4 regions of the Streptomyces sp. BBFR102 genome follow, and region 2 is predicted to be linked to each of the others. Evidence: riboswitches for the same ligand, from Rfam matches in the RefSeq annotation. Region 2 holds a riboswitch; each other region holds the start of a gene.

Region 1 (7,284 bases), 3.3 Mb from region 2:
TGCGTTCCCCGCCAGTGTGGCTCAGGCAGTGCGGTGAAAGTGCGACAAGCGCATGATCGGCGGCTTCAGGGTGGCCCGTCGCCGTCAGGCTTGCCCAGGGTCGTTTCCCGACAGCTGACGGAGAGTCAACTCGGCGGCGGGTGCGGAGTGGAGCGGGCCTCCCTCGGGCTACGCCCGCGACAGCGCCGGCGAGCACGTCACCTGCTACAGCACTCGGGGGCACTACTTCTCTCTGCGGAACGGGGGCGAGGCGGTCGACTTCATCCGCGGTGCGAGCGTGGGACCGTTCATCGCGCTTGTTCAGGGCGAACTCTTGGCGGGTGCCGCCAAGCTCGCCCGGGGGGGGGCCTGGACGGCGCTATCGGGCGGGGCCGGTCTCGGTGCTCCCCTCGCCCTCCCGGCCGACCTCGGCGTAGCCGGGCGCCTCGGTCCGGAAGCGGGCGAGCCGTTCGGCGCCGGCGGCGTCGATGACCAGCTCACTGATGCGGCATGCCACGGCGGGCAGTGTAGGCCCCGGCGGCACCCTGGCCCGATGCCGCGTTCTGTGCCAGGCTCCCAACAAGCTTACTGATGCGCGGAGTTCGGTCGAAGGGGGCTTGGGGTGCGGACGTCCCGTACGTTGACGGGCCGGTGCGCGGTCGGTGCCGCGGCCCTCGTCCTGGCGCTCGCCGGGCTCGCCGGCCAGGCGTCCGCCGCCGGACGCGAGCCCCTGCCCGCCGATCCCACCCTCGCCGACCTGACCTTCCTCACCGCGCACAACGCCATGCACAACACCGAGGACCAGGGGAGGTCCGCCCTCGCCGCCCCCAACCAGCCTCATCGCATCGCCCGTCAACTGGACGACGGGGTACGGGCCCTGATGCTGGACGCGCACCACGCGAACGGCCGCGTCCGGATGTGCCACGCCATCCCCGTCCTCAACCCCTGCGGCTCCAACGCCGACGCGGCCACCGTCTTCGGCGCGGTCGCCGACTTCCTGGAACGCGACCAGGAGGCCGTGGTCACCGTCTTCCTGGAGGACTACACCACCGCCGACCAGCTCACCGCCGAACTCGGCACGCTCCTCGCGCCCGACGGCCGCCTCGGTGGCAAGGTCTTCCGCCCCGACGCCGCCGGGGTGCGCGAGAGCGGCTGGCCGACCGTCGGCTCCCTGCGCGCGTCCGGCCGCCGCCTGCTCCTCTTCACCGACGACACCGCCGCCTCCAGCCGGGACCACGGCAAGAACCGCCTCGGCTTCATGGCGCAGAAGGACTGGACGGTGGAGAACCACTGGTCGATGGGGGGCGGCATCGGCGACGCCGACTGGTCCTGCCGCAGCCGCTGGGACGACGTCCCGCTCACCCGCGAGGAGCCCGGTTTCCGCCGCCTCTTCGTGATGAACCACTTCCGCGACGTCCCCATGTACCCGACCTACGCCAACGACAACGCGAAGCTCCAGGACCGCGCCGAGAACCACTGCCTCCCCGCCGCCGCGAAGAAGCCCAACTTCCTCGCGGTCGACCAGTACGGCGACGGCTCCCCCCTGTCCGCCGTCGACGCCCTGAACACCTACACGTACCGATGACGCGCGTGAGTACCTCTACTCAGGCTGTCCCGCCCCGCCCCTGACACCGTGGGACCCGACACCACCCACCACGGTATTCAGGAGACCCACACATGGCTGCCGCCCAGCGCTCCGCCGGTACGACCGTCCGCCGCGCCCTGCTCAACCCGGTCGCCCTCGCCTACCTGGCCGTCGTGGCCGCCGTCTGGATCTGGATCACCGTGGACACGCTCCTGGTACCCCACGCCGACGCGAGCCTGGCCGCCGTCTGGGGCTTCTTCGTCACCGCCCCGACCTCTTTCCTCTTCGTCTCCCTCCCTGGCCCGCTCCCCTTCGTCGGCGTCGGCGTCGGCGCCCTGGCCCAGGCGCTCGCGCTCGGCGCGGGGTACCGCAGGCTGACCGACCCGCCGCGTGGAAGCGGCCGGCCGGGCGCGAGCCACGCCTGAGCCGGTGCTGCCTCACCCCACCCGGGTGGCCCCCGCGAACGGCATCTCGCTGATCGGGGCGACGCGGACCGGGGCGCTCGGGTTGGGGGCGTGGATCATCTGGCCGTTGCCGATGTAGAGGCCGACGTGGCTGATCGATGAGTGGAAGAAGACCAGGTCGCCGGGGGCGAGTTGGTCACGGGAGACGCGCTGGCCGGCGTTGATCTGGGTGTAGGTGGTGCGGGGGAGCGAGACGCCGGCGGCGCGCCAGGCGGCCTGGGTCAGGCCCGAGCAGTCGAAGGCGTTCGGGCCGGTGGCGCCCCAGACGTACGGTTTGCCGATGGCGGTACGGGCGAAGGCGATGGCCTGGGCGGCGCGGGAGTCGGGGGCCTTGACCGCGCCGGTGGCCGGGGCGGTGGCGGGGCGGGCCTGGTCGCGGGAGGCGCGCGGGTCCTCGCCGGTGACCTCGGCGCGTTCGGCGGCGGTCAGGCGGGCGAGCAGGGCACGGGCCTCGGCCAGCTTGCCGGTGACGGTCTTCTTGTGCGTCCGCAGTTCGCCGCGGCGCTTCTCCAGCCCGGCCAGGACGGTGTCGGCCTCGGCGCGCAACCGGTCGACGGCGCGCATCTTCTGGCGCACCCCGGCGATCTGGGCGTTCTGGCGTCCGGCGGCGCGGTCGGCGCGGGCGGCCCGGTCGAGGTAGCCGTCCGGGTCCGAGGTGAGGAAGAGTTCGACGGACGGGTCGACCGCGCCCGCGCGGTACTGCGCGGCGGCGGTGGTGCCGAGTGCGGTACGGGCCTGGTCGAGCTGGGCGGTACGCCGGGCGGCCTCGTCCTGGAGCCGGTCGAGGCGGCGTTCGCCCTTGTCCGCCTCCTCCTTCGCCCCGTTGTACTTCTCGGTGGCGATCTCGGCCTCCCGGTGCAGCCGGTCCACCTCGGCCTTGACCTGCACCGGGGTCGGGTCGGGCGCGGCCTGCGCCACGGGCGACCCGGCGACCACCGACCCCGCAGCCCCGGCGAGGGCCAGCGCGGTGGCGGTGGCGGTACGCAGCGAGGCTCCCGGGGTGAGGCGCCCGGGGGCGGGGAGATTCACCGCCAGCTTGCGGAATCGAGGCTTCCGGTGCGAGGCCACAGCCGCGCGTCCTTCCAATCGGGGTCGGGGGGGGGTGAGCCGGGCCCTGGCGGAGCCCGCACAGGGGGAGCGGGTTTCGCCGGGCCGTCTCGGTGGCGCGGCCGGTGCCTGTGGACTATGCCGACTGCCGGACGCGCCAGGGAGGAGCTAATCCCGGATGTCACGGCCCGGTGCCGGATTGTCCGCAAACATCCGCCCGGAACCGCTCCCCGACCGCTTGCGACCACTTCCCCGCCACCTCTGCGCCATCTGCCGGGAGCCCGTGACCGAATGGCCCGCCTCCCGCTCCCGCCCTACGAGCAGGTGCTGCTCGACGAGATCCTCGCCATCGGTCCCGTCCGCGACGTCCGCACGGTGCTCAGCCGTGGGCCCCTGCCCGTGGACCACCGCCGTCTCGGCGGGTAGGACCCTGGTGCGCCGGGGGTGCCGGGGGCCTCGTTAGGGTGCGAGCCATGGACGTTCTCATCAATGTGTTCGTCGGCCTGCACATCATCGGCATCGCCGCACTCCTGGGTGGCTTCCTCACCCAGATGAAGGCGATCGGTGCGGGTACGGCCCGCTTCATCCCCGCCATGCTCCACGGCGCCCTCACCATGCTCGTGACCGGCATCATCCTGGTCGGTCTGCGCGAGATGGACGGCGGCACCCTCAACCACATGAAGATCGGCATCAAGCTGCTGGTCCTCATCGTGATCCTCGCCCTGGTCTACGTGAAACGCGACGACGAGAAGGTCGGCAAGGGCGTCTTCGCCGCCGTCGGCGGCCTGACCGTCCTCAACATCTTCATCGCCACCGTCTGGACCTGACCCCGCCGCCCACCGGGCACCGCGCGGGCCGCTGCACACACGGCGAAGGCCGGGTTCCCCCACCGTCGAGCGACGGGGAGGAGCCCGGCCTTCGCCGTCGCGCGGGCCGGTCAGGCCGGCCGCACCACGCTGTGGATCGGCATGTAGTAGATCGACTCGACCCGGACATCGGCGCCGGGCTTCGGGGCGTGGATCATCTCGCCGCCGCCGATGTAGATGCCGACGTGGCTGATGTCGTCGTAGAAGAAGACCAGGTCACCGGGTTGGGCGGCGTCCACGGAGACCTTCTGGCCGACGCCGACCTGGTCCCAGGTGGTGCGCGGCAGCGAGATGCCGGCGGTCTTCCAGGCGGCCTGGGTGAGGCCGGAGCAGTCGAAGGAGTCGGGGCCGGCCGCGCCCCACACGTACGGCTTGCCCATCTGGGCGCGGGCGAAGGCGATGACCTTCCCGGCCTTGGCCGCGTACGAGGAGTCGGGTGCCGTGGAGCCGCCGCCGGAGCCGGTGCCCGTGCCGGAACCCGACCCGGAGCCCGAGCCGGACTCCTCGCGCTCCTTCTCCTCGGCCGCCTCCCGGGCCTCGCGCTCGGCCGCCTCCTCCGCGGCGCGCTCCTTCGCCTTGCGCTCCGCCGCGGCCTGCTTCCTCCGCTCGATCTCGGCGAGCCGGGCCTTCTCCTCGGCGGTCAGCTCGGAGAGCAGGGTGCGGGCCTCGGTGAGCTTGCCCTGCACCTCGCGCTTGCTGTCCTTGAGGGCGCGCTGCGACTCGGTGAGGCTCTCCAGCTGGCGTGCGGCCTTGGCGCGTTCGCGGCCCGCCTCGGCCTGCTGGGCCTGGTAGTCGTCGATGACCACCTTCTGGCGCTGGGTGAGGCGGTTCATCAGCTGGCTCTGGTCGAACCAGCTCTGCGGGTCGTCGGCGAGCAGCAGGGTGGCGGTCTCGGAGAGGCCGCCGCTGCGGTACTGGGCGGCGGCGAAGGCACCCAGCTCGCCACGGGCAGCGTTCAGCTTGTCGGCCCGCTCGGCGACGCCGTCCAGCAGCTTGTCGACCTCGGCGCGCTGGGTCCGGGTCCGCTCCTGGGCCGCGTTGTACTTCTGGGTCGCCGTGCCGGCCTCGCGGTAGAGCCGGTCCACCTTGTTCTGCACCTCCTCCAGGGAGGGCTTGGCCGCCGGCCGTTGCGGGGCCGCCTGCGCGGTCTGCGACAGCAGGGCCACCGAGGTGAGGGCGGCGGTGGTGAGGCCGAGGGCACCGGCGGTGCGGTTGCGCGGGGCACGAGGCTTGCGATGCGACGCCAAGACGTGCGACTCCTTCCGTGGACCGCCTGCCGGGTCAGCTGTCGGGTTCGGGCGGACGGAAGGCTGCCCTACGGTTCCGGACGGGCGGGCCCCGAATACGGGCCTGGTCCGTGGCGGGTACCGATTCACCCCGGTGGTGCGCGGTGGGTCCCCGGCTCCGGGGCCCGTGGGGGGGGCGTACCGGATTCGGCAGGGGGCGGTGCGCTCCGGCGCGAGTCGCCGGTGGGGGACGAACCGACCCGGCCAGCACGCTAGCCAACTCGTGTGGTGCCTGTGAAGGTTGATGTGCGATATGCCCGATACGTTTTCGTTATCTTGTCGGTGAACGGTCGAAAGGCGGGCTCGGACGGTCACCGCGGTGACCTGGCGCACATCGTCTGGAGCCGCACCCGTGTCCGGTACGTCACGTTCTCCGCGGCCAGGGCTCCGGTCCCAGGAAGGCCGGCCCGGTTGTCGGCGGGGCGGCCTAGACTCGGTAGGCGATGAGCAGCCTCTTTGACGACAGCTTCCTGGCCGACCTCCAGTCCTCGGCGCCCTCCGCCCGGCTCGGGGACGAGCCGCCGCCCCCGCCCGAGGAGGAGGCGCCGGAGGAGATCCCCGCCGACCTGTTCGGCGGGAAGTTCGACGCGCCCGCGGACCGGGACGCCTACTACCGGGACGGCGCCCCCCGTCCCGCAGTCGACCCGGCCGCCCTGCTCGACGGACTCAACGACGAGCAGCGTGCCGCCGTCGTCCACAGCGGGTCGCCGCTGCTCATCGTGGCCGGAGCCGGTTCCGGCAAGACCCGGGTCCTCACCCACCGCATCGCCCACCTGCTCGGCGAGCGCGGCGTGCACCCCGGCCAGATCCTCGCGATCACCTTCACCAACAAGGCCGCGGGCGAGATGAAGGAGCGCGTCGAGGAACTGGTCGGCCCGCGCGCGGGCGCCATGTGGGTCTCCACCTTCCACAGCGCCTGCGTGCGCATCCTGCGCCGCGAGTCGAAGCACCTCGGCTTCACCTCGTCGTTCTCGATCTACGACGCGGCCGACTCCAAGCGGCTGATGGCCCTGGTCTGCCGCGACCTCGACCTCGACCCGAAGCGCTTCCCGCCGAAGGCGTTCACGGCCAAGGTCTCGAACCTGAAGAACGAGCTGGTCGACCCGGAGGACTTCGCGGCCCGGGCGGCCGACGGGTTCGAGAAGACGCTGGCGCAGGCGTACACGATGTACCAGTCGCGGCTGCGCGAGGCCAACGCGCTGGACTTCGACGACATCATCATGACGACGGTCCACCTGCTCCAGGCGTTCCCGGAGGTCGCCGACCACTACCGGCGCCGCTTCCGGCACGTCCTGGTCGACGAGTACCAGGACACCAACCACGCCCAGTACTCCCTGATCAGGGAGTTGGTCGGCACCCCGGCCGACCGCCCGGCGGACGTCCCCGAGGGGGCCGAGTCCGACCACGACCCGCTCCACCCGGCCCCCGAACCGGCCGAGCTGTGCGTGGTGGGCGACGCCGACCAGTCGATCTACGCCTTCCGCGGCGCCACCATCCGCAACATCCTCCAGTTCGAGGAGGACTACCCGAACGCCACCACGATCCTGCTGGAGCGGAACTACCGCTCCACCCAGACCATCCTCACCGCGGCCAACGCCGTCATCGAGCGGAACGAGAACCGCCGCCCGAAGAACCTCTGGACCGACGCCGGGGCCGGCGCCGGGATCACGGGGTACGTCGCGGACACCGAGCACGACGAGGCCCAGTTCGTCGCCGAGGAGATCGACCGGCTGACCGACGCGGGCGACGCCAAGGCGGGCGACATCGCGGTCTTCTACCGCACCAACGCCCAGTCCCGGGTCTTCGAGGAGATCTTCATCCGGGTCGGCCTGCCCTACAAGGTCGTCGGCGGCGTCCGCTTCTACGAGCGCAAGGAGGTCCGCGACGTCCTCGCCTACCTGCGCGTCCTCGCCAACCCGGAGGACAGCGTCTCCCTGCGCCGCATCCTCAACACCCCCAAGCGCGGCATCGGCGACCGCGCCGAGGCGATGATCGACGCCCTCGCGCAGCGCGAGCGGATCAGCTTCCCGCAGGCCCTGCGCCGGGTCGACGAGGCG
Region 2 (7,284 bases):
GTCGTCGACCAGGTGGTGGGCGAGGTGTCGGCGGGCATGTTCGACGCCCTGGTCCTGCCGGGCGGCGTGGCCAACCCCGACCACCTGCGCACCGACGCGGACGCCGTCGGCCTGGTGAAGGACTTCGTCGACCAGGGTCGGCCGATCGCCGCGATCTGCCACGCCCCGTGGATGCTGATCGAGGCCGGAACGGTACGGGGCCGGACCCTGACCTCGTACCCGAGCCTGGCGACGGACATCCGCAACGCCGGGGGCACCTGGGTGGACGAGGCGGTCCGGGTCGACTCCGGCGGACCGACGACCTTGATCACCAGCCGCACCCCGCGCGACCTGCCGGCCTTCAACGAGGCCCTGGTGGGCGTCTTCACGACGGCGGCGGCCGCGTCTCGCTGAATCTCTGCGGCTACGCCTCCCGGCCCAGCCGGGCCAGGAGGCGGGTCTGGGGGTCGGCGCCCGAGGGCGGGGTGAGGGGCGGGGCGAAGACGCCGCTGCCGGAGAGGTCGCCCGCGTAGGGGGCGGTCTCGCGGTCGGCGAAGGAGACCAGTTCGGGCGGGAGGTGCTCGGTGGCGCCGATGCCGCGGGCCAGGTCCCAGGCGTGGATGATCAGGTCGGTGGTCATCTGGCCGCAGTAGTGGTCCGCGCGGCTCGGCCCGTAGGAGAGCCGCACGGTCCGGTCGAGCGCGCCGGGGGCGGCGAACGCCTCGCGGGCGCCGCGCGCGGCGGCCTCCCAGGCGCCGACCGGGTCCTCGCCGAGCAGGTCGCCGTCGAGGGCGTCGCCGACCGACTCCATGGTCTCCCCGGCCAGCAGCGGGGGCGCCCAGAGCTGTTCGGAGACCAGATGGGCGACGAGGTCGCGGACGTTCCAGTCGGTGCAGGGGGTGGGGTGGTCCCACTGGTCGTCGAGGATGTCGTGGACCCTCCGGTCGAAGAGGTCCAGGGCGGCCTCGTGCCGCGCGAGGAGTTCGGAGTGACCGGGGGTACTCGTCTCGGGGTCTGCGCCCGACGGGCCGGAGGAGGACATGGGGTCCATCCTCACCCCGTTGGGGCGCGTTCGCCGGGGGCGGGCGTCCGTTCCGGTGACGGACACGGCCCGGCTCGCGCGCCGGTGCGGGTGATCGGCGCGCACGGGGGTACCCGTGCCGCATGCGTCCTGACCCTGTGAACCCCCTGCCCACCCGGTGGCGCCCCCCGGGTGCCCGCCGTGCGCGCGCCTGGCCCCCGGCTTCGTCGGCCGACCGGCTGGTCGCGCTGGACCGCACCGTCTTCGAGGCGGTCGCGGCGCGCCGCTGGCCCGGTGCCGACCGGGTGCTGCCGAAGCTGAGCCGGAGCGCCGACCACGGCCTGCTCTGGGGCGCGGTCGCGGCGGGGCTCGCGGTGACCGGTTCGCCGCGCGCCCGCCGGGCGGCGGTGCGGGGGCTGGCCTCGCTCGCCCTGGCCTCGGCCACCATCAACACCCTCGGCAAGCGGACGGTGCGGCGGCGGCGCCCGGGGCTGGAGTCGGTGCCGCTGATACGGCAGCTGAAGCGGCAGCCGATCACCTCCTCCTTCCCGTCGGGCCACGCGGCGTCGGCGGCGGCCTTCGCGACGGGGGTGGCGATGGAGTCCCGGGGCCTGGGCGCGGCGGTGGCCCCGCTGGCGGCGGCGGTCGCCGCCTCCCGCGTCCACACCGGTGCGCACTACCCCGGTGACGTGCTGGCCGGGGCGGCACTGGGCGCGGGTGCCGCCTTCGCCGTACGCGGCCTGGCGCCGACCCGGGACCAGCTCCCCTCCCCCGGGCGCCCGCTGGTGGACGTACCGGCGCTGCCCCGGGGCCACGGCCTGGTCATGGTGGTGAACCAGGGCGCCGGCACCCCCGACAAGGCGCGGGTGCTGCGGGAGCTGCTGCCGGAGGCCGAGGTGGTGGAGTGCGAGGGCGAGGGGCTGGTGGCGGAGCTGGAGAAGGCGGCGGAAGGTGCGCTGGCCCTCGGCATCTGCGGCGGCGACGGTTCGGTCAACGCGGCGGCCGGGGTGGCTCTGCGGCACGGGCTGCCGCTGGCGGTGCTGCCGGGCGGCACCCTCAACCACTTCGCGTACGACCTCGGGATGGAGGACCCGAAGGAGCTGTGCCGGGCGGTGGAGGCGGGCGACGCGGTCGCGGTGGACGTGGGCCGCTTCCGTTCCGGCGAGCGGACCGGGCACTTCCTCAACACCTTCAGTCTGGGGGTCTACCCGGAGCTGGTCCGGGAGCGGGAGCGCTGGTCGGGCCGGGTCGGCGGGCGGCTCGCGGACGTGGTGGCGGCGGTGCGGGTGCGGCGCCGGGACCATCCGCTGGAGGCGGTGGTCCAGGGTGAGCGGCGCCCGCTGTGGCTGCTGTTCGCGGGCAACTGCACCTACCGCCGGATGGGGCTGACGGGCGGGCGACGGGTGGATCTGGCCGACGGCCTGCTGGACGTCCGCGCGGTGCACGGCGGGCGCGGGCCGGGGTTCCGGCTCGTGGCCGCGGCGCTGGCGGGCCCGCTGTCCCGCTCGCCGTTCCACGCGGCGGTGCGGGTGCAGCGGCTGCGGATCGGCGGGATCAGCCCGGGAACGCCGCTCGCCTTCGACGGCGAGGTGAGCGACGCGGGTCCGAGCCTGGAGCTGGACAAGCTCCACGAGGGACTGCGGGTGTACCGGCCGCTGTCGCTCTGATCCGGCGACCCCGCGCACGGGAGGCGCCCACGCCCACCGGCTGCCGCAGCACCCCGGCGATCCGGTGGGCGCCCCGCGCGAGATGCGCCGGGTGTGCGCCGGGCGCCTGGTCGCCGTGCGCAACGCGGACTGCGCGGCGACGACCTGGCACCCGGCGCGCCCCGGACTCGACGCGTGGCTGGAGCCGTACCGGTCCGTGGCGCGGGCGAGCGGGTCGCGGGCCGGCGGCTGCGGGCGTGGGCGCGTGAGGCCGGGTTCAACGGCCTCACGGCGGCCGCCTCCGCCTGGTGCTACGCCGACGAGGCGGAGCGGGCCTGGTGGGGCGGACCGGGCGACGGCCTCCGGGTACGCGACGCGGGCGGTCGGCCTCGGGGAGGCGGACCAGGCCGGACTGGAGCGGATCGCGGCGGCCTGGCGTCGGTGGGCGGCGGCCCCCGACAGCTGGTCCGCGGTGCTCCACGGGGAGCTGCTCTGCCGCGCCCGAGCGGAGCGGGCCGCGAGTCCACACCCGGCCGGGGTGACACAGCGTCACCCTCGTGCGGGGCGGGCGCCGCGCCCCATCCGGCCTACCCACCCTGCCGACCGACACCCCTCCTTACGGACATATAGGGCATCCACCCCCATATGCGCCAATTGCCGCCACGCCGGGCGCCGTTGAGCCCGCCTCGTGAGCAGCGTCATAGCGGTCACGGTCCGTGGCAGCCACCACCGGCCGGGGCGCAGCACCCGCCACGCCCGGAAAGATCACGAATCTACGGAGGGTGACCACCTCCGGAACAAAGGATCAAGAAAGCGACTTCCAGGGCGCCGACGCTGCTTGTTCCCGGGAGCCCGGCTCGTCTACGGTCACCGTCATTCCGGATGGACCGCCTAATCCTGCCGCCGTCCGGTATCCCACATCGACCCTTCCACGGCAGGAGCGGGGGACCCAGGTAAGCCGCCGGAACCGGAGCAGCGCACCGCGCACGCCACCGGCCCCCCGGCTAGGGGTGAAGCCGCGCCACACGGCGCGGCCGGGCAGCTCCAGCCCGAACCCGACAGCTCACCTCGCAGGCGCCGGAGAGGAACCTTCATGCCCGCCAAGGGGAAGCACCGCCGTACCAGGACCATGCGCATAGCCCGCACGCTGGCCGTCGCCGGCTCGGGCAGCGCCGCCCTGGCCCTGCCGCTGATGGGCGCCGCCCACGCACAGGCCGCCGAGAAGTCGGCGCCGGAGTCCGTCGCCGTCCAGCAGGCCGTCGCCGCAGCTCAGCAGCAGGCGCCGAAGAACGCCTCCGCCGACACCAAGACCTACGAGGTCGTCGTCGGCGACTACCTGGCCAAGATCGCCGCCGCACAGCACGTCGACGGTGGCTGGGAGCAGCTCTACCAGGACAACCGCAAGGTCGTCGGCTCGAACCCGGACCTCATCCTCCCGGGCATGAAGCTCTCGGTGGACGGCACCGTCGCCGAGGCCCCGAAGTCCGCCCCGGCCAAGCCGCAGAGCGCGCCGAAGCAGGCCGCGCCCAAGGCCGACACCAGCGCCTCCACCGCGAAGAAGACCGAGACGGCGCCGCAGCCGGCCGCCCCGGCGAAGCCGCAGGCCGAGCAGGCCGAGCAGCCCGCCGCCTCCACCGGCTGGGTCCGCCCGGTCGACTCCTCCCCGTCCACCGCCTACCGCGCCTCCGGCGGCAGCTGGTCCTCCGGTTACCACACCGGTGTCGACTTCTCCGCCTCCTCGGGCACCTCCGTCAAGGCCGTCGGCGCGGGCACCGTCGTCTCCGCCGGCTGGAGCGGCTCGTACGGCAACGAGGTCGTCATCAAGCACGCCGACGGCAAGTACTCCCAGTACGCCCACATGTCGTCGCTCTCGGTCTCGTCCGGCCAGACCGTCTCGGCCGGCCAGCAGATCGGCCTCTCCGGATCGACCGGCAACTCCACCGGACCGCACCTCCACTTCGAGGTCCGCACCGGCCCGGGCTACGGCTCGGACATCGACCCGCTGGCCTACCTGCGCGGTCACGGCGTCTCCGTCTGACACCTCCCGGCACCGCCGGGTCCTCTCCTCACCGCCGGCCGGGGGCCGGACCGGGGCACACCGCCCCGGCCCGGCCCCCGGCCGCGCGCGTGCCGCCGGTCGCTACCGCCCGGCCGTCCCGAGGATCAACGACCGGAGCGGGCCGGCCCGTCGGCAGCGCGTGGCCCGCGCCGGGCACGATCTCCACCTCGGCACGGCCCACCAGCGCGCCGACGCGTGCGGCCACCTCCCGCGTGTCGCGCGGGGCGCCGCGCTCCCCGAGCAGGAAGGGCGCGGGGACCGTCAGGCGGCCAGTTCCTCGCAACTGCCTGAACTGGCCCGTCCGCAACGCGGTGAAGGTCTCCCGCCCGTACCGGTCCAGCCCTCGACCGCAAGGGGAGCGCTCCGCTCCCGGCCTTCTGCACCACGCTTCAGGCGAGGGCGGCAGATCTCCGGCTCCTCGGGCGGTGGCGGTTCAGCGGACCGTCCGGAAGAACGCCCGGATGTCATCGAGGAGCAGGTCGGGGGCCTCCATCGCGGGGAAGTGGCCGCCGCGGTCGAACTCCGACCAGTGCGTCACGTTGTGCTCTCGTTCGGCGATACGACGCACTCCGGGGTCCCCGGGGAAGACAGCGACGCCGTGGGGCACCGGGGACGCGGAGACGGCCGAGCCCCAGGACTTCGCGCTCTCCTTGTACAGCCGGGCCGAGGAGGCGGCGGTGCCGGTCAGCCAGTAGATGCTCACGTCGGTGAGCAACTGGTCCCGGTCGACAGCTTCCTCGGGAAGCTCGCGGGCGGGGTCGGTCCACTCCTTGAACTTCTCCGCGATCCACGCCAGCTGTGCGGCCGGCGAGTCGGTCAGGCCGAACGCGACGGTCTGCGGACGGGTGGCCTGGATGATCGCATAGCCGCTGCCGTCCTGGTCCTGGTACTGCCCGAGCCGCTCCAGCTCTACCGGCGACAATCCGTCGGACTCCGCCGGGTCGCCGGTCGGAAAGCCCAGTCCGCCGTTGACGTGCACCCCGGCGACGTTCCCGGGGGCGACACGGCCGAGTTCGGGCGAGATCACGGCACCGCTGTCGCCGCCCTGGGCGCCATAACGTTCGTAGCCCAGGCGCCGCATCAGCTCCGCCCAGGCTCGCGCGACCCGGTGCAGATCCCAGCCCGGCTGGGTGGTCGGCCCGGAGAACCCGAACCCCGGGATGGACGGAGCGACGACGTGGAACGCGTCGGCGGGATCGCCGCCATGGGCCCGCGGGTCGGTGAGCGGGCCCATGATCTTCATGAACTCGGCGATCGAGCCCGGCCAGCCGTGCGTGATGATCAACGGCAGTGCGTCGGGCTCGGGGGACCTCACGTGCAGGAAGTGGACGTGCTGCCCGTCGATCTCGGTGGTGAACTGGTCGAACCGGTTGAGCGCGGCCTCCTGCGCGCGCCAGTCGAAGCCGGAGCGCCAGTACTCGGCGAGTTCCCTCGCGTAGGTGACCGGGACGCCGTAGGACCAGCCGACGCCGGAGAGTTCGTCGGGCCAGCGGGTGCGCGCCAACCGCTCGCACAGGTCATCCAGATCGGCCTGCGGGATGTCGATGCGGAAGGGGCGGATGGAGGGGTCGGTGCTCGCCAGGCTGTTCATGGGAAGAACGCTACGGGCGGGTCAGGACAGATACGGTCCTAGGTGCGAGGGAGACTGCCCGTCATGCGGGAAACCTCGGCGCGCCTTCTGACACTGCTGTCCCTCCTCCAGAGCCACCGCGACTGGTCCGGCACGGAACTCGCCGAACGGCTCGGCGTGACACCACGTACGGTGCGCCGGGACGTTGACCGGCTGCGCACACTGGGCTACCCCGTGCACTCCAGTGCCGGGACAGCCGGCTACCGGCTCGGCGCCGGGACGCGACTACCGCCGCTGCTGCTCGACGACGAGGAAGCGGTGGCGGTCGCCGTGGGCCTGCGTACGGCCGCGGGCGGAACCGTTGCCGGGATCGCCGAGTCCTCCGTACGCGCACTGGCCAAGCTCGAAGGCGTCCTGCCGTCCCGTCTCCGGCACCGTGTGCACGCGCTCCAGTCGGTGACGGTGCCACTGGCGCAGGCCGGGCCGACGGTCGCGCCGGACACCCTGACGGCGATCGCGGCGGCCTGCCGGGACCACGAGACCCTGCGCTTCCACTACCGCGCCCATGACGCCACCGGAACCCGCCGCGAGGCCGAGCCGCACCGCCTGGTGTTCTCCGGGCACCGCTGGTACCTCCTCGCCTACGACACCGCGCGCGCCGACTGGCGCACCTTCCGCGTCGACCGTCTGACCCTGCGTACCCCCAACGGCCCCCGCTTCACGCCCCGTCAGGCCCCCGCTCCCGACCTCGCCGACTACGCCTCCCGCGCCTTGTCCACCGCCCCCTACCGCCACCAGGCACGCGTCACCGTCCACGCCCCGGCAGCCCGGGTACAAGAGCGCATGCCCGCCGCCGCGGCGACCATCGAGCCACGCGACGCGCAGTCCTGCACGGTGACGGCCGGCGCGCACTCCCTGGACGAACTGGCCCTGTGGCTGGGCCTGCTGGCCACGCCGTTCACCGTGCACGAGCCACCCGAACTGGTGGTACACCTACGGGAGATCGCGG
Region 3 (7,284 bases), 1.6 Mb from region 2:
TCGCCGCCGACCCGTACCCCGCCTACGCCTGGCTGCGCACCCACGAGCCGGTCCACAAGACCCGGCTGCCCAGCGGCGTGGAGGCGTGGCTGGTCACGCGGTACGCGGACGCCCGGCAGACCCTCGCCGACCCCCGGCTCAGCAAGAACCCGGCGCACCACGCCGCCGACGACGCCGGGCGCAGCCGCACCGGCATCCCCGGCGAGCGCAGCGCCGGACTGATGACGCACCTGCTCAACATCGACCCGCCGGACCACACCCGGCTGCGCCGCCTGGTGTCGAAGGCGTTCACCCCGCGCCGCGTCGCCCGGTTCGCGCCCCGGGTGCAGGAGCTGACCGACGGGCTCATCGACGGCTTCGCCGGGCGCGGCGAGGCCGACCTCATCCACGAGTTCGCCTTCCCGCTGCCCATCTACGCCATCTGCGACCTGCTCGGCGTCCCGCGCGAGGACCAGGACGACTTCCGCGACTGGGCCGGGATGATGATCCGGCACGGCGGCGGGCCGCGCGGCGGCGTCGCCCGCTCGGTGAAGAAGATACGGAACTACCTCGCCGAGCTGATCCACCGCAAACGGGCCGACCTCGGCGACGACCTGATCTCCGGCCTGATCCGCGCCAGCGACCACGGCGAGCACCTCACCGAGGAGGAGGCCGCCGCCATGTGCTTCGTGCTCCTCTTCGCCGGCTTCGAGACGACCGTCAACCTGATCGGCAACGGCACCCTGGCCCTGCTCCGCAACCCCGCCGAACGCGCCCGCCTCCAGCGGGCCCTCGCCGACGGCGACGAGGCGCTGCTCGACACCGGCATCGAGGAACTCCTGCGGTACGACGGCCCGGTGGAGATGGCCACCTGGCGGTACGCCACCGAGCCGCTGCGGATCGGCGGGGCCGACATCGCCGCCGGGGACCCGGTCCTGGTCGTCCTGGCCGCCGCCGACCGCGACCCCGAACGCTTCCGGGACCCCGGCCGGCTCGACCTCGCCCGCACCGACAACCAGCACCTCGGCTACGGCCACGGCATCCACTACTGCATCGGCGCCCCGCTGGCCCGACTGGAGGGCAAGGCCGCTCTCGCGACCCTGCTGACGCGCCTTCCGGACCTGCGGCTCGGCGCCGCACCCGACGACCTGCGCTGGCGCGGCGGACTCATCATGCGGGGACTGCGCACCCTGCCGGTCGAGTTCACCCCGGAGCCGGCCGGGCCCGGGAAGCAGGTGCGCGAGCCGCGCCCTCCGGACGCCGGAACTGACGAGACATCAGGAATGTGATGTCGGCGTGATCTCCGCTGCATCGACTTGTGACGAACGTTCGACAGCCGCTACCTTCGGCGCCAACCGGAAGCCCCGCCGCCACCGAGCGGGGCGCCGGTCAGCAGTCGTCACGCGAAAGGCAACCGCATGCTCTCCGGGAACGGACGTCACCGACGCCCCCGACAGGCTCCCGCCTTCGTCGTCGCGGCCGGGGTGACCGGTTCGGCCATCGCCATCCCCCTGCTCGGCGCCGGTTCGGCCAGCGCGGCCGACACCGCCACGTGGGACCGGCTCGCCGAATGCGAGAGCGGTGGCGCCTGGAGCGCCAACGCCGGCAACGGCTACTACGGCGGCCTCCAGGTCACCCAGGAACTCTGGGAGCGCCACGGCGGCCTCAGCTACGCGCCCTCCGCCGACCTCGCCAGCCGCTCCCAGCAGATCGTGGTGGCCGAGCGCGTCCTCGACGCCGAGGGCACCGCCGCCTGGGCCACCTGCGCCCCCGCGATCGGGCTCCAGCAGGGCGGCGGCACCGCCGAGGTGAACCCGGGCGTCCCCGGCGACAGCGGCACCCCCTCCGCCTCCCCGACCTCGCCCGCCGAGCAGGAGGACGGCAAGGGCGGCGAGGGGTCCGACGCAGACAACGAGGACAAGGCCGACAAGGAGGAGAAGGGGGAGAAGGGTGACGGGAAGTCGTCCACCCCCTCCGCCGAGCCGACCTCCATCCCTGAGGGTTCGCCGACCCCGATCCCCGGAGAGGGGGCCGCGGAGGGACGTGGCGACCGCGCCGGGACCCCCTCGGACACCCCCTCCGCGACCCCCGGCGAGGGGGAGGACTCCGGCGGCGGACGCCACCGGGGCGGCGCCGAGGCCGAGCCGGGCTCCGGTGAGGGGCGCGAGGGCTCCGGGCGGCACGCCTCGCGGGGGGAGCGCGGCGACGCGCCCGACGCTTCCGGCTCGTACACCGTGAAGGAGGGCGACAGCCTCTCCGTCATCGCCTGGCTCCACGAGGTGGACGGCGGATGGCCCGCGCTGTACGAGGCGAACAAGGAGGTCGTCGGCGACGACGCGGACCGCATCCTGCCCGGTCAGGCCCTTGATCTCGGATCGGACCCGAAGGCCGAAAAGGACTGAATCGGGCGCCAGTTCGGGCGGGAATGTCCGAATCGGGGGAAGTGAGACATGGATCTCAGACCCCCTGATCGTCTTTGGAATCTGCCGTCGGCCGTGCTTACGGTCGTGCCGCTCGCCACTGGCGGGCTCCAGCGGTCGTTACGCCGAATCCTGTCGACGGCCGCCTGGGACAGTCGTCGCGCAAGCGCCGTAGACAGGAGCGGGGGACCCAAGGTTTGCCGCCGCACCGGCCGTTCGCTCCCCAGCGGGGCGGGTGGCCGGGGCGGCTCGGGGTGAAGCCGCGCGTTCCGGACAGGGACGCGCGGCCGGGCACTCATCCGGCCCGAACCCGACAGCTCACCTCGTAGGCGTCGGTGAGGAGATTCCCTTCATGCTGACCAACAAGGCCAAGCACCGCCGTCCCTCCAAGGTCACCCGCATCCTGTCGCTCGCCGGTGTCGCCGGCCTCGCCGTCGCCGCGCCGCTCGTCGCGACCGGCTCGGCCTCCGCCGCCACGGCCTCCGAGTGGGACGCCGTCGCCCAGTGCGAGTCCGGCGGCAACTGGTCCATCAACACCGGCAACGGCTTCTACGGCGGGCTCCAGTTCACGCCCTCCACCTGGGCCGCCTTCGGTGGCACCGCCTACGCCTCCAGCGCCCACCAGGCCACCAAGGAGCAGCAGATAGCCGTGGCCGAGAAGGTCCTGGCCGGCCAGGGCAAGGGCGCCTGGCCCAACTGCGGCACCGGCCTGAGCAACGCCGCGTACAACGGCGGCGGCGCCGAGGCCGAGAAGCCCGCCGAGGAGCCGGCCGAGCAGGCCGCCCCCGAGCGCCCCGAGCCGCGCGCCGACCGCAGCGAGCAGCGGACCGCCCCGGCCGAGGAGACCGTCGAGACCCCCACCGGCGAGACTGTCGCCAAGGGTGACGGCGAGTACGAGGTCGTCAAGGGCGACACCCTCAGCCAGATCGCGAAGGACGAGAACGTCGACGGCGGCTGGAAGAAGCTCTTCGAGCTGAACAAGGACATCGTCGAGGACGCCGACCTGATCTTCCCGGGCCAGCAGCTCCACCTCTCCTGATCGCGCGCTTCGCTCGCCCCCGGGGTGCTGGGTGTCGTCGCCGAGCCGCCCGACGTGCTCAACCGCCTCGCGGCCCGCGCGCGACGGGCGTCTGGGCGACGACGCGCCCCTTCGGCTCCCGAAGCCGCTCCCGGGAGGCGGGGTGAGAAGGCTCCCCACGGGCCTCCCCGCCCCCGGCGCTCCCCCCCCCACGGGTCTGCGGGGTGAGGGACTGACCCCGCCCCCCACCGACAGCCCCGTCCCGATGCGTGACTCCCCCCTCAGCGCGTCGGGACGGGGCTTCCCCGTTTCCCTCCCCGTCGCCCGGCCGCGGTCGTTACCGGTAAGTAGGAATGGGCGGTCGCGTACGGTTTCGCCCCGTACGGGGCTCTTTTCGTCCCGGCGTCCGGGCGCGACGCCGGAATGGGGCCGGCCGCCGGATAGGCTCTGGAGCGAACGGCCGACCGAAGGCCGACCCGCGTCACATCCCAGAAGGAGATGCTCGTGCCGTCCATCGACGTCGTCGTAGCCCGGGAAATCCTGGACTCCCGAGGCAACCCCACCGTCGAGGTCGAGGTCGGCCTCGACGACGGCAGCACCGGCCGCGCGGCCGTGCCGTCCGGCGCCTCCACCGGAGCCTTCGAGGCCATCGAACTGCGTGACGGTGACCCCAACCGCTACCAGGGCAAGGGTGTCGAGAAGGCCGTCCTCGCCGTCATCGAGCAGATCGGCCCGGAGCTCGTCGGCTACGACGCCACCGAGCAGCGCCTCATCGACCAGGCCATGTTCGACCTGGACGCCACCGACAACAAGGGCTCGCTCGGCGCCAACGCCATCCTCGGCGTCTCCCTCGCCGTCGCCCACGCCGCCTCCGAGGCCAGCGACCTGCCGCTCTTCCGCTACCTCGGCGGCCCCAACGCGCACCTGCTCCCGGTGCCGATGATGAACATCCTGAACGGCGGCTCGCACGCCGACTCCAACGTGGACATCCAGGAGTTCATGATCGCCCCGATCGGCGCGGAGTCCTTCTCCGAGGCCCTGCGCTGGGGCACCGAGGTCTACCACACGCTGAAGAAGGTCCTGAAGAGCAAGGGCCTGGCCACCGGCCTCGGCGACGAGGGCGGCTTCGCCCCGAACCTCGACTCCAACCGCGCCGCCCTCGACCTCATCCTGGAGGCCGTCAAGGAGGCCGGCTACGTCCCCGGCAAGGACATCGCGCTCGCCCTGGACGTCGCCGCCTCCGAGTTCTACAAGGACGGCGGCTACGAGTTCGAGGGCAAGACCCGCTCGGCCGCCGAGATGACCGAGTACTACGAGGAGCTCGTCGCCGCGTACCCGCTGGTCTCCATCGAGGACCCGCTGTTCGAGGACGACTGGGCCGGCTGGAACGTCATCACCGAGAAGCTCGGCGACAAGGTCCAGCTCGTCGGCGACGACCTGTTCGTCACCAACCCCGAGCGCCTCGCCCGCGGCATCGAGGAGAAGTCGGCCAACGCCCTGCTCGTCAAGGTCAACCAGATCGGCTCGCTCACCGAGACCCTGGACGCCGTCGAGCTGGCCCAGCGCAACGGCTTCAAGTGCATGATGAGCCACCGCTCCGGCGAGACCGAGGACGTCACCATCGCCGACCTCGCGGTCGCCACCAACTGCGGCCAGATCAAGACCGGCGCCCCGGCCCGCTCCGAGCGCGTCGCCAAGTACAACCAGCTCCTGCGCATCGAGGAGATCCTCGACGACGCCGCGGTCTACGCCGGCCGCAGCGCCTTCCCGCGCTTCAAGGGCTGATCCGGCGGGCCGCCGACGGCCACCCCCGGCCTCCCCGCGTCCCCGCCCACGGTCCCGTACCGTGGGCGGGGACGCGGGCACGTGCGGGCGAGGACCAGCAGAGCGTGCGAGCGGCGGACACCTGACGGACGGGCACAGCGGCCGCGCACGGCGCGCGGCCGAGGGGAGGCGGGCATGGCCGGGAAGAAGAGCGGTGCGGACCGCTTCTCCACCGCGACCAGACTCAGGGTGCTCGGCGAGCAGACCGCCGCCCGCGTCTACCGCTCGCAGAACCGCCGCCAGGCCCGCCGCTCCCGCCTCACCGGTCGCGCCGCCCTCCTCGCCCTCGTCCTCTGCTCCCTGATCGTCGCCCTCGCCTACCCGATGCGGCAGTACGTCTCCCAGCGCGCCGAGATCACCGACCTCCAGCGCGAGCGGGAGGCCCACCGCGCCAAGGTCGAGCAGCTGCGCGACGAGAAGGCCCGCTGGACGGACGACCGCTACGCCGAGCAGCGCATCCGCGAGCGCCTGCACTACGTACGCCCCGGCGAGACCGGCTACACCATGATCGACCCGGACGCGGCAGAACCGAGCCGCACCGACCGCACGGCCGCCACCCGGCCCTGGTACACCAACCTCCTGGACGGTGTCGACCGCGCCGACCAGGCCGCCGGGCCCCGCCCCATCCGCCCCGCCACCGAGTGAACGACCGAGAGACCTGACCCCGCCATGGACACGCCCCCGCCGCCCACCCCGCGCACCGAGCCGACCGCCGCCGACGTCGACGCCTTCCAGCAGCAGCTGGGCCGTCCGCCACGCGGCCTGCGCGCCATCGCGCACCGCTGCCCCTGCGGCCAGCCCGACGTCGTCGAGACCGCGCCCCGCCTGGAGGACGGCACGCCCTTCCCCACGCTGTACTACCTGACGTGCCCGCGCGCCGCCTCGGCCATCGGCACGCTGGAGGCCAACGGCGTGATGAGGGAGATGACCGAGCGGCTGGCCACCGACCCGGAACTGGCCGCCGCCTACCGGGCCGCCCACGAGGACTACATCAAGCGCCGCGACGAGATCGAGGAGTTGAAGGACTTCCCCTCCGCCGGCGGCATGCCGGACCGGGTGAAGTGCCTGCACGTCCTGGTCGCCCACTCGCTGGCGGCCGGCCCCGGCGTCAACCCGCTCGGCGACGAGGCGCTCGCCATGCTCCCCGAGTGGTGGCGCAAGGGCTCCTGCGTGACGCTGCCGCAGACCGCCGGACCGGCAGCCGCTTCCGGCGCCGGCGAGGCCGCGGGGGAGGGCCGGTGAGCGCCCGTCGCGTCGCCGCGATCGACTGCGGCACCAACTCCATCCGCCTGCTGGTCGCCGACGCCGACCCGTCCACCGGGGAGCTGACCGACCTCGACCGCCGGATGCGGATCGTCCGCCTCGGCCAGGGCGTCGACCGCACCGGCCGCCTCGCCCCCGACGCCCTGGAGCGGACCTTCGAGGCGTGCCGCGAGTACGCCGCCGTCATCCGCGAACTCGGTGCCACCGCAGTCCGGTTCACCGCCACCTCGGCCACCCGCGACGCGGAGAACCGCGCCGAGTTCACCGAGGGCGTCCGCGACCTCCTCGGCGTCACCCCCGAGGTCGTCACCGGCGACGAGGAGGCCGCGCTCTCCTTCACCGGCGCCACCAAGGAACTGACCGGCCGCGCGGACCTGGACACCCCGTACCTGGTGGTCGACATCGGCGGCGGCTCCACCGAGTGCGTCGTCGGTACGGACGCCGTCCGCGCCGCCCGCTCCGTCGACATCGGCTGCGTCCGCCTGACCGAGCGTCACCTCTCCCGCCCCGACGGCACGGTGACCGACCCGCCCACCGCCGAGCAGGTCGCGGCGATCCGCCGGGACATCGGCGCCGCCCTCGACGAGGCCGCCCGCACCGTCCCGCTCACCGAGGCCCGCACCCTGGTCGGCCTCGCCGGCTCCGTCACCACGGTGGCCGGCCTCGCCCTCGGCCTCACCGCGTACGACTCCACCGCCATCCACCACGCCCGCATCCCCTACGCCAAGGTCAAGGAGGTCACCGACACCCTCCTGACCTCCACCCACGCCGAACGCGCCG
Region 4 (7,284 bases), 5.0 Mb from region 2:
AGGGCGCCGGTGCGGCCGAAACCGGTGGCGATCTCGTCGAAGACCAGCAGCACCCCGTGGGCGTCGCACGCCTCGCGCAGCACCCGCAGCAGCGCCGGGGAGTGGAAGCGCATGCCCCCGGCCCCCTGCACCACCGGCTCCACGACCACCGCCGCCAGCTCGTGGGCGTGCCGCTCGACCGTCTCCCACAGGTGCGCCGTGTACGCCTCGGGGACGGGGGCGTCGAAGCCGTCCGGAGGCGCGTCGGCGAAGACCTGCCGGGGCAGCACCCCGGACCACAGGTCGTGCATGCCGCCCTCGGGGTCGCAGACCGACATGGGCTGCCAGGTGTCACCGTGGTAGCCGCCCCGCCAGGTCATCAGCCGGTGCTTCTCCGGCCGCCCCAGCGAACGCCAGTACTGCAGGCACATCTTGGCCGCCACCTCGACCGACACCGATCCGGAGTCGGCGAGGAAGACGTGCTCCAGACCCTCCGGCGCCAGCTCCACCAGCCGGGTCGCCAGCCGCACGGCGGGCTCGTGGGTGAGCCCGCCGAACATGACGTGGCTCATCCGCCCCAACTGGTCGCGGACCGCCTCGTCCAGCACCGGGTGCCGGTAGCCGTGCACCGCCGCCCACCAGGACGACATGCCGTCGACCAGCTCCGCCACCCCCTCGACGGGCTCCGCCAGCCGCAGCCGCACCCCGGAGGCCGACTCCACCACCAGCGGGTCGGAGCTTCCGGGCATCGGGCCGTACGGGTGCCAGACGTGCCGCCGGTCCAGGGCGAGCAGCCCCGCCGGGTCCGCCGGGAAGGACCCGGCGGGCGACAGCAGGGCCTGGGTGGGCTCAGGCATTGGGGGCGACGTCCGTTCCCGCACCTCGGCGCCGCACTGCCACCAGGTCGGTGCGGGCCTCGCCCGCCTCCCGCGCGGCCGGAACCTCGGGCTCCGCGTGCGCGCCGCCGCACGGGCCGCAGCCGCCGGAGGCCCCGGAGCCGCAGGCGTGCGCCGGTGCGCCGGCGTCCTCGGCCGCCCCGTGGCCGCCGCAGCCCCCCGGCAGCACGTCGGCGCGGTGCGCGGGCAGCGTCGTGGTCCCCGCGCCCTCCACCTCGAACCCGGCGTCCGCGATCATCTCCAGGTCCGCCTGGCCGGCCTGGCCCTCACTGGTCAGGTAGTCGCCCAGGAAGATGGAGTTGACCAGGTGCAGGGCGAGCGGCTGGAGGGTGCGCAGGTGCACCTCGCGGCCCCCGGCGAGCCGCACCTCCACGTCCGGGCAGACGAACCGCACCATGGCGAGGATGCGCAGCGCCCGCTGCGGGGTGAGGTTCCACTCGCGGGCCAGCGGCGTCCCCTCGAAGGGGATCAGGAAGTTCACCGGCACCGAGTCCGGGTCCAGTTCGCGCAGCGAGAAGACCACATCGACCAGGTCCTCGTCGCTCTCGCCCATCCCCGCGATCAGCCCCGAGCAGGCCGACAGGCCCGCGCCCTGCGCCCGCTGGACGGTCTCCACCCGGTCCGCGTACGTGTGGGTGGTGGTGATCTCCCCGTAGGTCGCCTCGGAGGTGTTCAGATTGTGGTTGTACGCGTCGGCGCCCGCCGCGCGCAGCCGCTCCGCCTGACCCTCCGACAACAGCCCGAGGCAGGCGCAGACCTCGACGTCCTCGTGGTCCGCCTTGATCGCCTCGATGGTCTTCGAGACCCGGTCGACGTCCCGGTCGGTCGGGCCCCGGCCGCTCGCCACCAGGCAGACCCGCTTCGCACCGCCGGTGAGCCCCGCGGCAGCCGCTTTCGACGCCTCCTCGGCGCCCAGCCAGGTGTACTTGAGGATGCCCGCCTGCGAGCCGAGCCGCTGCGAGCAGTATGAGCAGTCCTCGGGGCAGAGCCCGGACTTGAGGTTGACCAGGTAGTTCAGCTTCACCCGGCGGCCGAACCACTCACGGCGCACCCGGCCCGCCGCGGCCACCACGTCCAGCAGGTCGTCGTCGGAGGTGGCGAGCACCGCGAGCGCCTCGTCACGGGTCGGCAGCTCACGCCGAAGTCCCTTGTCCACCAGCGTCTTCAGGAGATCCATGCGGCTGATCCTGACGCACGGAGCCGCCCCGGGCCAAGGAGACTTCCTACAACGCCCCCGGTGAGTGCTGTGGGTATTACCACATCCTGCCCCGGCTTCCGACCGGCTAGTGTCTGTGCACTGCTCACAAACGGCGGCCCGGCCGCCCTGCCCCGGCGAAGCTGAGGACGGCCCATGCCCCACTCCACCCCCGGACCCGTCGGGCCGTTCGCCTGGACCAGCCGGGCGGCTGCCCGCCGCGCGGAGGCCGGGCTGACCCGCGCCCTGCGCCCGAGGCCCGCCGCCTGGGGCACGCTGGACCTCGCCGGCAACGACTACCTCGGCCTCGCCCGCCACCCGGAGGTCACCGAGGCCGCAGCCGGCGCCGCCCGCCGCTGGGGTGCCGGCGCCACCGGCTCCCGACTGGTCAGCGGCAGCACCGCGCTCCACGCCGAACTGGAGCGGGAACTCGCGGGCTTCTGCGGCGCCGAGGCCGCCCTCGTCCTCGCCTCGGGGTACGCGGCCAACCTCGCGGCGGTCACCGCGCTCGCCCCCGCCGGGACCCTGCTGGTCTCCGACACCGCCAACCACGCCTCGCTCATCGACGGCTGCCGGCTGGCCCGGGGCGCCACCGAGGTGGTCGCGCACGCCGATCCCGACGCGGTCCGCAAGGCACTCGCCGCCCACCGGGGCCCGGCCCTCGGCGTCTTCGACGCGGTCTTCTCCGTCGACGGCGACGCCGCCCCGCTCCCGGCGCTCGCCGCCGCCTGCCGGGAACACGGCGCGGGCATCCTCGTCGACGACGCCCACGGCCTCGGGGTCCTCGGCGAGGGCGGCCGGGGCAGCGCCCACGCCGCCGGGCTGGCCGGCGCGCCCGACACCGTCGTCACCCTGACCCTCTCCAAGGCGCTGGGCAGCCAGGGCGGCGCTGTCCTCGGCCCGGCCGTGGTGATCGACCACCTCGTCAACACCGCCCGCACCTTCATCTTCGACACCGGCCTCGCCCCGGCCGCCGCCGGCGCCGCGCTCGCCGCCCTGCGCCTGCTGCGCGCCGAACCGGAGCGCGCCGCCCGGGTCCGCCGTACCGCCCGCGACCTGCACGGTGCCCTCACCGCCGCCGGGTTCCAGGCCGCCCGGCCGGACGCGGCGGTCGTCTCGGTGCGCGCGCCCTCGGCCCAGGAGGCGGCCGACTGGGCCGCGCGCTGCCGCGAACAGGGTGTGGCGGTGGGCTGCTTCCGGCCGCCGTCCGTACCCGACGGCATCTCGCGGCTGCGGCTGACGGCCAGCGCCGACCTCACCCCGGCCGACCTGGACCGGGCTCTGGACGTCCTCACGCGGACGGCCCCGCCGACCGCCCGCTGAGCGGGGGAGGGCGGGGCCGCCTGAGCCGCTGTCAGGCCGTGGTGCCAGGGCCCTGCGCGGTGACGAAGCCCCGCCATGCGGCGGGGGAGAAGAGCAGTGCGGGGCCGAGGGCGTTCTTGGAGTCCCGCACGGCGAGCAGACCCGCGTGCGGGCCCGAGGTGAGTTCGGCGGTCTCCACGCAGTTGTTCATCCCGGTGCTGCGGCTGCTGCGCCGCCACCGGACGCCTTGCAGTGAGCTGCTGACCGGGACGTACCGAGGCTGTGCGGTCACGGCGCCTCCTTACGGGCCGTCGTCGTGCTTCTCGGCGAGGAGAAGCAGCGAGTCCTCTGCTGACAGCGCCCGCGCCTGAAGGGAGGCGAAGGCGTCGGCGTATGCCGAGAGGTCTTCTTTCCGCTCCAGATAGAGGCTACTCGTCAGGTGGTCAAGAACGACCAAATCCAGATCGTTCATGTTCGGAAAAGAGAAGATAACGAAAGGGCCGGTGAGGCCGATGTGTTCTCCCGAGGTGAACGGCAGCACCTGGACCACGACATGGGGGAGCGCGGCCGCCTCCCGCAGCGCCGCCAACTGGCCGCGCATCACCTCCGGGCCGCCGATCCGGCGGTGCAGCACCGACTCGTCGATCACCGCGCTCAGCTCCAACGGCCGGTCGGCCCGCAGCACCTCCTGGCGCGCCAGCCGCACCTCCACCAACTCGTCCACCTGCGCCTGAGGCACCCCTGCCAGGGAGGCCCTGGTCACCGCCCGCGCGTACTGCGGGGTCTGGAGCAGCCCCGGTACCACCGAGGTCTCCAGTGTCCGCATCCGCGTCGCCTGCGACTCCAGGCTGATGAAGTCCCGGTACTCCGGGGGCAGCACGCCCCGGTAGCGGTGCCACCAGCGCCGGTGCTCCCCGTCCCGCTCGGTGCCGGTCAGCGCCACCAGCAGTTCGCGCAGCCTCGGCTCGCGGACGTCGTAGGCGTCGAGCAGGCGGCGCACGTCCTCGGGCTTCACCCCGCTGCGGGCGGTCTCGATCCGGCTCACCTTCGACTGGTGCCAGCCCAGCAGCCCGGCCGCCTGGTCGCTGGTGAGGCCGGCGCGGCCGCGCAGGGCCTTCAGCTCGGCTCCGAGTTTGCGCCGGCGCACGGCGGGTCCGTTCCGCATGCGGGTCTCCTTCCGGTGGCCGTTTCGGTGCGGGCGACGCCGCCCATGGCACACCCGTGGGAGGGGCCGGATGCGGTCGCCCGTCGCAGAGTTCACCGCATCGAGCGACAGATATATGCACATCTTGAGGGATCGGCTCACGTGACGGACGACACAGTGGCAGTCTGACGTGGAGGCAACCGGTCCCGCCACACCCCGAGTTCATCCGTCCACGGGGCCGCGACCGGCTCCGAGGAAAGGGCGACGCAGCCATGGCAGACCACCACGAAGCAACCGTCACTCTGCCGAGCGATCCGGCCTCGGTCTCCGCCGCCCGCACCCACGTCCTGACCGTTCTCTCCGAGTGGGGCCTTCCGGCGGACTCCGAGGCGGCGGACACCGTCCGCCTGATCATCTCGGAGCTGGTCACCAACGCCGTCCAGCACACCCAGGGCCACTCGCCGACCTTCACCGTCTCCATGGCGCTCCACCAGGACGAGCGGCTGCGACTCGGCGTCACCGACAGCCATCCGCGCTGGCCCAGAAGGCTTCAGGCGGCGGTCCAGGAGGACAGCGGCCGGGGCATGGCCATCGTCCGCTGGCTCACCGCCGAGCAGGGCGGCCGGCTCACCGTCGTGCCGACCGCGGAGGGCGGCAAGACCGTCCGCGTCGACCTGCCCTGGCCCGGCACCGTCGGCGGCTGACCCGTACGCGTACGTCCGGGGCGTACGGGCCGGCCGCCGGCGGCGCCGCTCAGTTCACGCGCCCGTACCGCACGCTGCCGGTCCAGATCTTCTCCAGCCGCACCACCGCGCCGCTCTTGGGGGAGTGCCAGATCTTGCCGCCCCCGGCGTAGAGGCCCACGTGGTAGACGTGGCCGCCGGAGTGGAAGAAGACCAGGTCGCCCTTGCGCCGACTGGCGGCGGAGATCCGTTTGGTCCGGTTGTGCTGCTGCGCGGCCGTCCGTGGCAGCTTCTTGCCGGCCTTCTTGTACGAGTAGAGCGTCAGCCCCGAGCAGTCGAAGCTGCGGGGGCCTGTCGCGCCGTACCGGTAGGGCGAGCCCTTCATCGAGGAGGCGATCTGCAGCGCCTTGGCGGCGTGGGTGGCCGCCGCCGCCTCGGGCGCGGCGCCCGGGGCGACCAGGGTGGTGCTCATCGCGGCGAGGGAGAGGGCCGATACGGCGCCGGCCCGGGAGAGCAGGGACGGGACTCGATTGCGCTCAGTCATGCGTAACCCTTCGTCAGCCGCCTGTGAAGGATGACCTGTCGGGTTCGGACCTGCGAAGTCGCCCGGCCGCCGCGGCGGCTTCACCCCAAGGGCCGTGGGAGTCCGTCGCCGGTCTCCTGGGCCCGTCGTGCCTGGGTCCTCCACTCCTGCCGATCCACTCGGTGTCGACCTGTCGTCCGGACGGCGGCAGGACTCGGCGTCCGCCCGGACCGCCCCGCCGCTGCGGCGGGGGCTTGTCGTCCTGACGGATCTTCACGTACGAGGGCGGCGTTTTCGGGGAGGAGGGGGCGGTTTGTGAGTTCGGCCTCCCCTGCCCTGTTCGAGTGGGCACGGTGCGGGGCCCGGGCGTGTCCACGTCGGGACGCAGGGCCGGACCAGCGGCGGAGCGGCCGACGCGTAGACGGGGGCGGACCGCGTGCGCAACCCGGAGGGGCCGGGAAGAGGGGCCCGGAATACACCGTCCGGGGGTAGCCCGTACGGGCCGTTCCGGGCGTGGCGCGCCGGGCGTGTGGCGGGTTGTGCGCTCCGCCGCGCGGTGAACGGCGCTCGGCGGGGGCGGGGGAGCGCGACGGGCCCCTCCGCTGACGCCCCACCGGTCCGGAGGGCGTGCCCGGCGCACGGCGACGGCGGCCCCCGCTGTCCGGCTCCGGTCCTGATGAGACCCAGTCCCGCCGTCTCCCGGAGTGGGACGCGTGCCTCCGGTGTCGCCGCCCCCGCACCCGTCGGGCAGGGCTGTGCGGAGCCTCGGCGCCCCGGTTCACGGCGCGGCTGCGGCAGCGGCCCGATCGGCCCGTGGCACACACGGATGTCGCGGACACCGCACAGGATCCGCCGGATCCTCTAGCCCTTGCGGCTGCCGATCAGCTCATCGGCGAGGCCGTACGCCACCGCCTGCCGGGCGTCGAGGTGCAGGTCCCGTTCGATGTCCTCGGAGATCCGTGCCCGGTCGCGGCCGGTGTGGCGGGCGAGCAGTTCCTCCAACAGGGCGCGCATGCGCAGCAGTTCCTCCGCCTCGATGGCCAGGTCGCTGACCTGCCCCTCCACCGGGTCGGTCAGTGCGGGCTGGCGGATGACGGCCCGGGAGCCCGGCAGCATCAGCCGCTTGCCCGGAGCGCCGGCGGCGAGCAGGACGGCCGCCGCCGAGTTGGCCTGTCCGAGGCAGGTGGTCGCCACGTCGCAGCGGACGTACTGGAGGGTGTCGTAGAGCGCCGTCATCGCGCTGAAGGAGCCGCCGGGGGAGTTGATGTACAGCTGGATGTCCCGGTCGGGGTCGGCGTGTTCGAGGTAGAGGAACTGGGCCATGACGTCGGTGACGCAGGCGTCGTCGACCGGGGTGCCGAGGAAGACGATCCGCTCCGAGAAGAGCTTGCTGTACGGGTCCTGCGTCCTGGTTCCCTGTGAGGTGCGCTCGGTGAACTCGGGGAGGTGGTGGCGGGCGGTGGCGCGCTGCATGGAGGACCCCAGATCTCACGGACGGCGGTGCGGCGCTCGTTCGCCGCATCATCTGTAAAAAATGTACAGGACGTACATGACGTTATGAT

The links. A riboswitch is a leader RNA that binds a small molecule or an ion and turns the genes downstream of it on or off. The one in region 2 is predicted to bind cyclic di-AMP.
Region 1: linked by a shared signal. The riboswitch ahead of ACSLIC_RS09065 (NlpC/P60 family protein) and the one ahead of ACSLIC_RS23425 (peptidoglycan DD-metalloendopeptidase family protein) in region 2 are both predicted to bind cyclic di-AMP.
Region 3: linked by a shared signal. The riboswitch ahead of ACSLIC_RS16745 (transglycosylase family protein) and the one ahead of ACSLIC_RS23425 (peptidoglycan DD-metalloendopeptidase family protein) in region 2 are both predicted to bind cyclic di-AMP.
Region 4: linked by a shared signal. The riboswitch ahead of ACSLIC_RS01540 (C40 family peptidase) and the one ahead of ACSLIC_RS23425 (peptidoglycan DD-metalloendopeptidase family protein) in region 2 are both predicted to bind cyclic di-AMP.

The regions. Positions count from the first base shown of each region.
Region 1 is NZ_CP195757.1:2,032,815-2,040,098, reverse strand. Features, by position in the region: gene ACSLIC_RS09095 (hypothetical protein) at 359-496, opposite strand; gene ACSLIC_RS09090 (PI-PLC domain-containing protein) at 602-1,564, shown strand; gene ACSLIC_RS09085 (SCO4225 family membrane protein) at 1,657-1,989, shown strand; gene ACSLIC_RS09080 (NlpC/P60 family protein) at 2,002-3,096, opposite strand; gene ACSLIC_RS09075 (hypothetical protein) at 3,367-3,501, shown strand; gene ACSLIC_RS09070 (hypothetical protein) at 3,549-3,902, shown strand; gene ACSLIC_RS09065 (NlpC/P60 family protein) at 4,013-5,188, opposite strand; cyclic di-AMP (ydaO/yuaA leader) riboswitch at 5,197-5,376, opposite strand; gene pcrA (DNA helicase PcrA) at 5,671-7,284, shown strand, end outside.
Region 2 is NZ_CP195757.1:5,295,574-5,302,857, reverse strand. Features, by position in the region: gene ACSLIC_RS23445 (type 1 glutamine amidotransferase domain-containing protein) at 1-393, shown strand, start outside; gene ACSLIC_RS23440 (TIGR03086 family metal-binding protein) at 404-1,021, opposite strand; gene ACSLIC_RS23435 (bifunctional phosphatase PAP2/diacylglycerol kinase family protein) at 1,144-2,667, shown strand; partial or broken gene ACSLIC_RS23430 (SAM-dependent methyltransferase) at 2,696-3,148, shown strand; cyclic di-AMP (ydaO/yuaA leader) riboswitch at 3,558-3,738, shown strand; gene ACSLIC_RS23425 (peptidoglycan DD-metalloendopeptidase family protein) at 3,740-4,684, shown strand; gene ACSLIC_RS23420 (epoxide hydrolase family protein) at 5,139-6,296, opposite strand; gene ACSLIC_RS23415 (helix-turn-helix transcriptional regulator) at 6,360-7,284, shown strand, end outside.
Region 3 is NZ_CP195757.1:3,721,720-3,729,003, forward strand. Features, by position in the region: gene ACSLIC_RS16735 (cytochrome P450 family protein) at 1-1,268, shown strand, start outside; gene ACSLIC_RS16740 (transglycosylase family protein) at 1,398-2,381, shown strand; cyclic di-AMP (ydaO/yuaA leader) riboswitch at 2,557-2,746, shown strand; gene ACSLIC_RS16745 (transglycosylase family protein) at 2,752-3,438, shown strand; gene eno (phosphopyruvate hydratase) at 3,916-5,202, shown strand; gene ACSLIC_RS16755 (FtsB family cell division protein) at 5,377-5,886, shown strand; gene ACSLIC_RS16760 (DUF501 domain-containing protein) at 5,911-6,483, shown strand; gene ACSLIC_RS16765 (Ppx/GppA phosphatase family protein) at 6,480-7,284, shown strand, end outside.
Region 4 is NZ_CP195757.1:334,956-342,239, reverse strand. Features, by position in the region: gene ACSLIC_RS01570 (adenosylmethionine--8-amino-7-oxononanoate transaminase) at 1-836, opposite strand, end outside; gene bioB (biotin synthase BioB) at 829-2,052, opposite strand; gene ACSLIC_RS01560 (8-amino-7-oxononanoate synthase) at 2,227-3,393, shown strand; gene ACSLIC_RS01555 (DUF397 domain-containing protein) at 3,425-3,664, opposite strand; gene ACSLIC_RS01550 (helix-turn-helix domain-containing protein) at 3,674-4,537, opposite strand; gene ACSLIC_RS01545 (ATP-binding protein) at 4,789-5,220, shown strand; gene ACSLIC_RS01540 (C40 family peptidase) at 5,270-5,743, opposite strand; cyclic di-AMP (ydaO/yuaA leader) riboswitch at 5,747-5,917, opposite strand; gene ACSLIC_RS01535 (ATP-dependent Clp protease proteolytic subunit) at 6,584-7,195, opposite strand.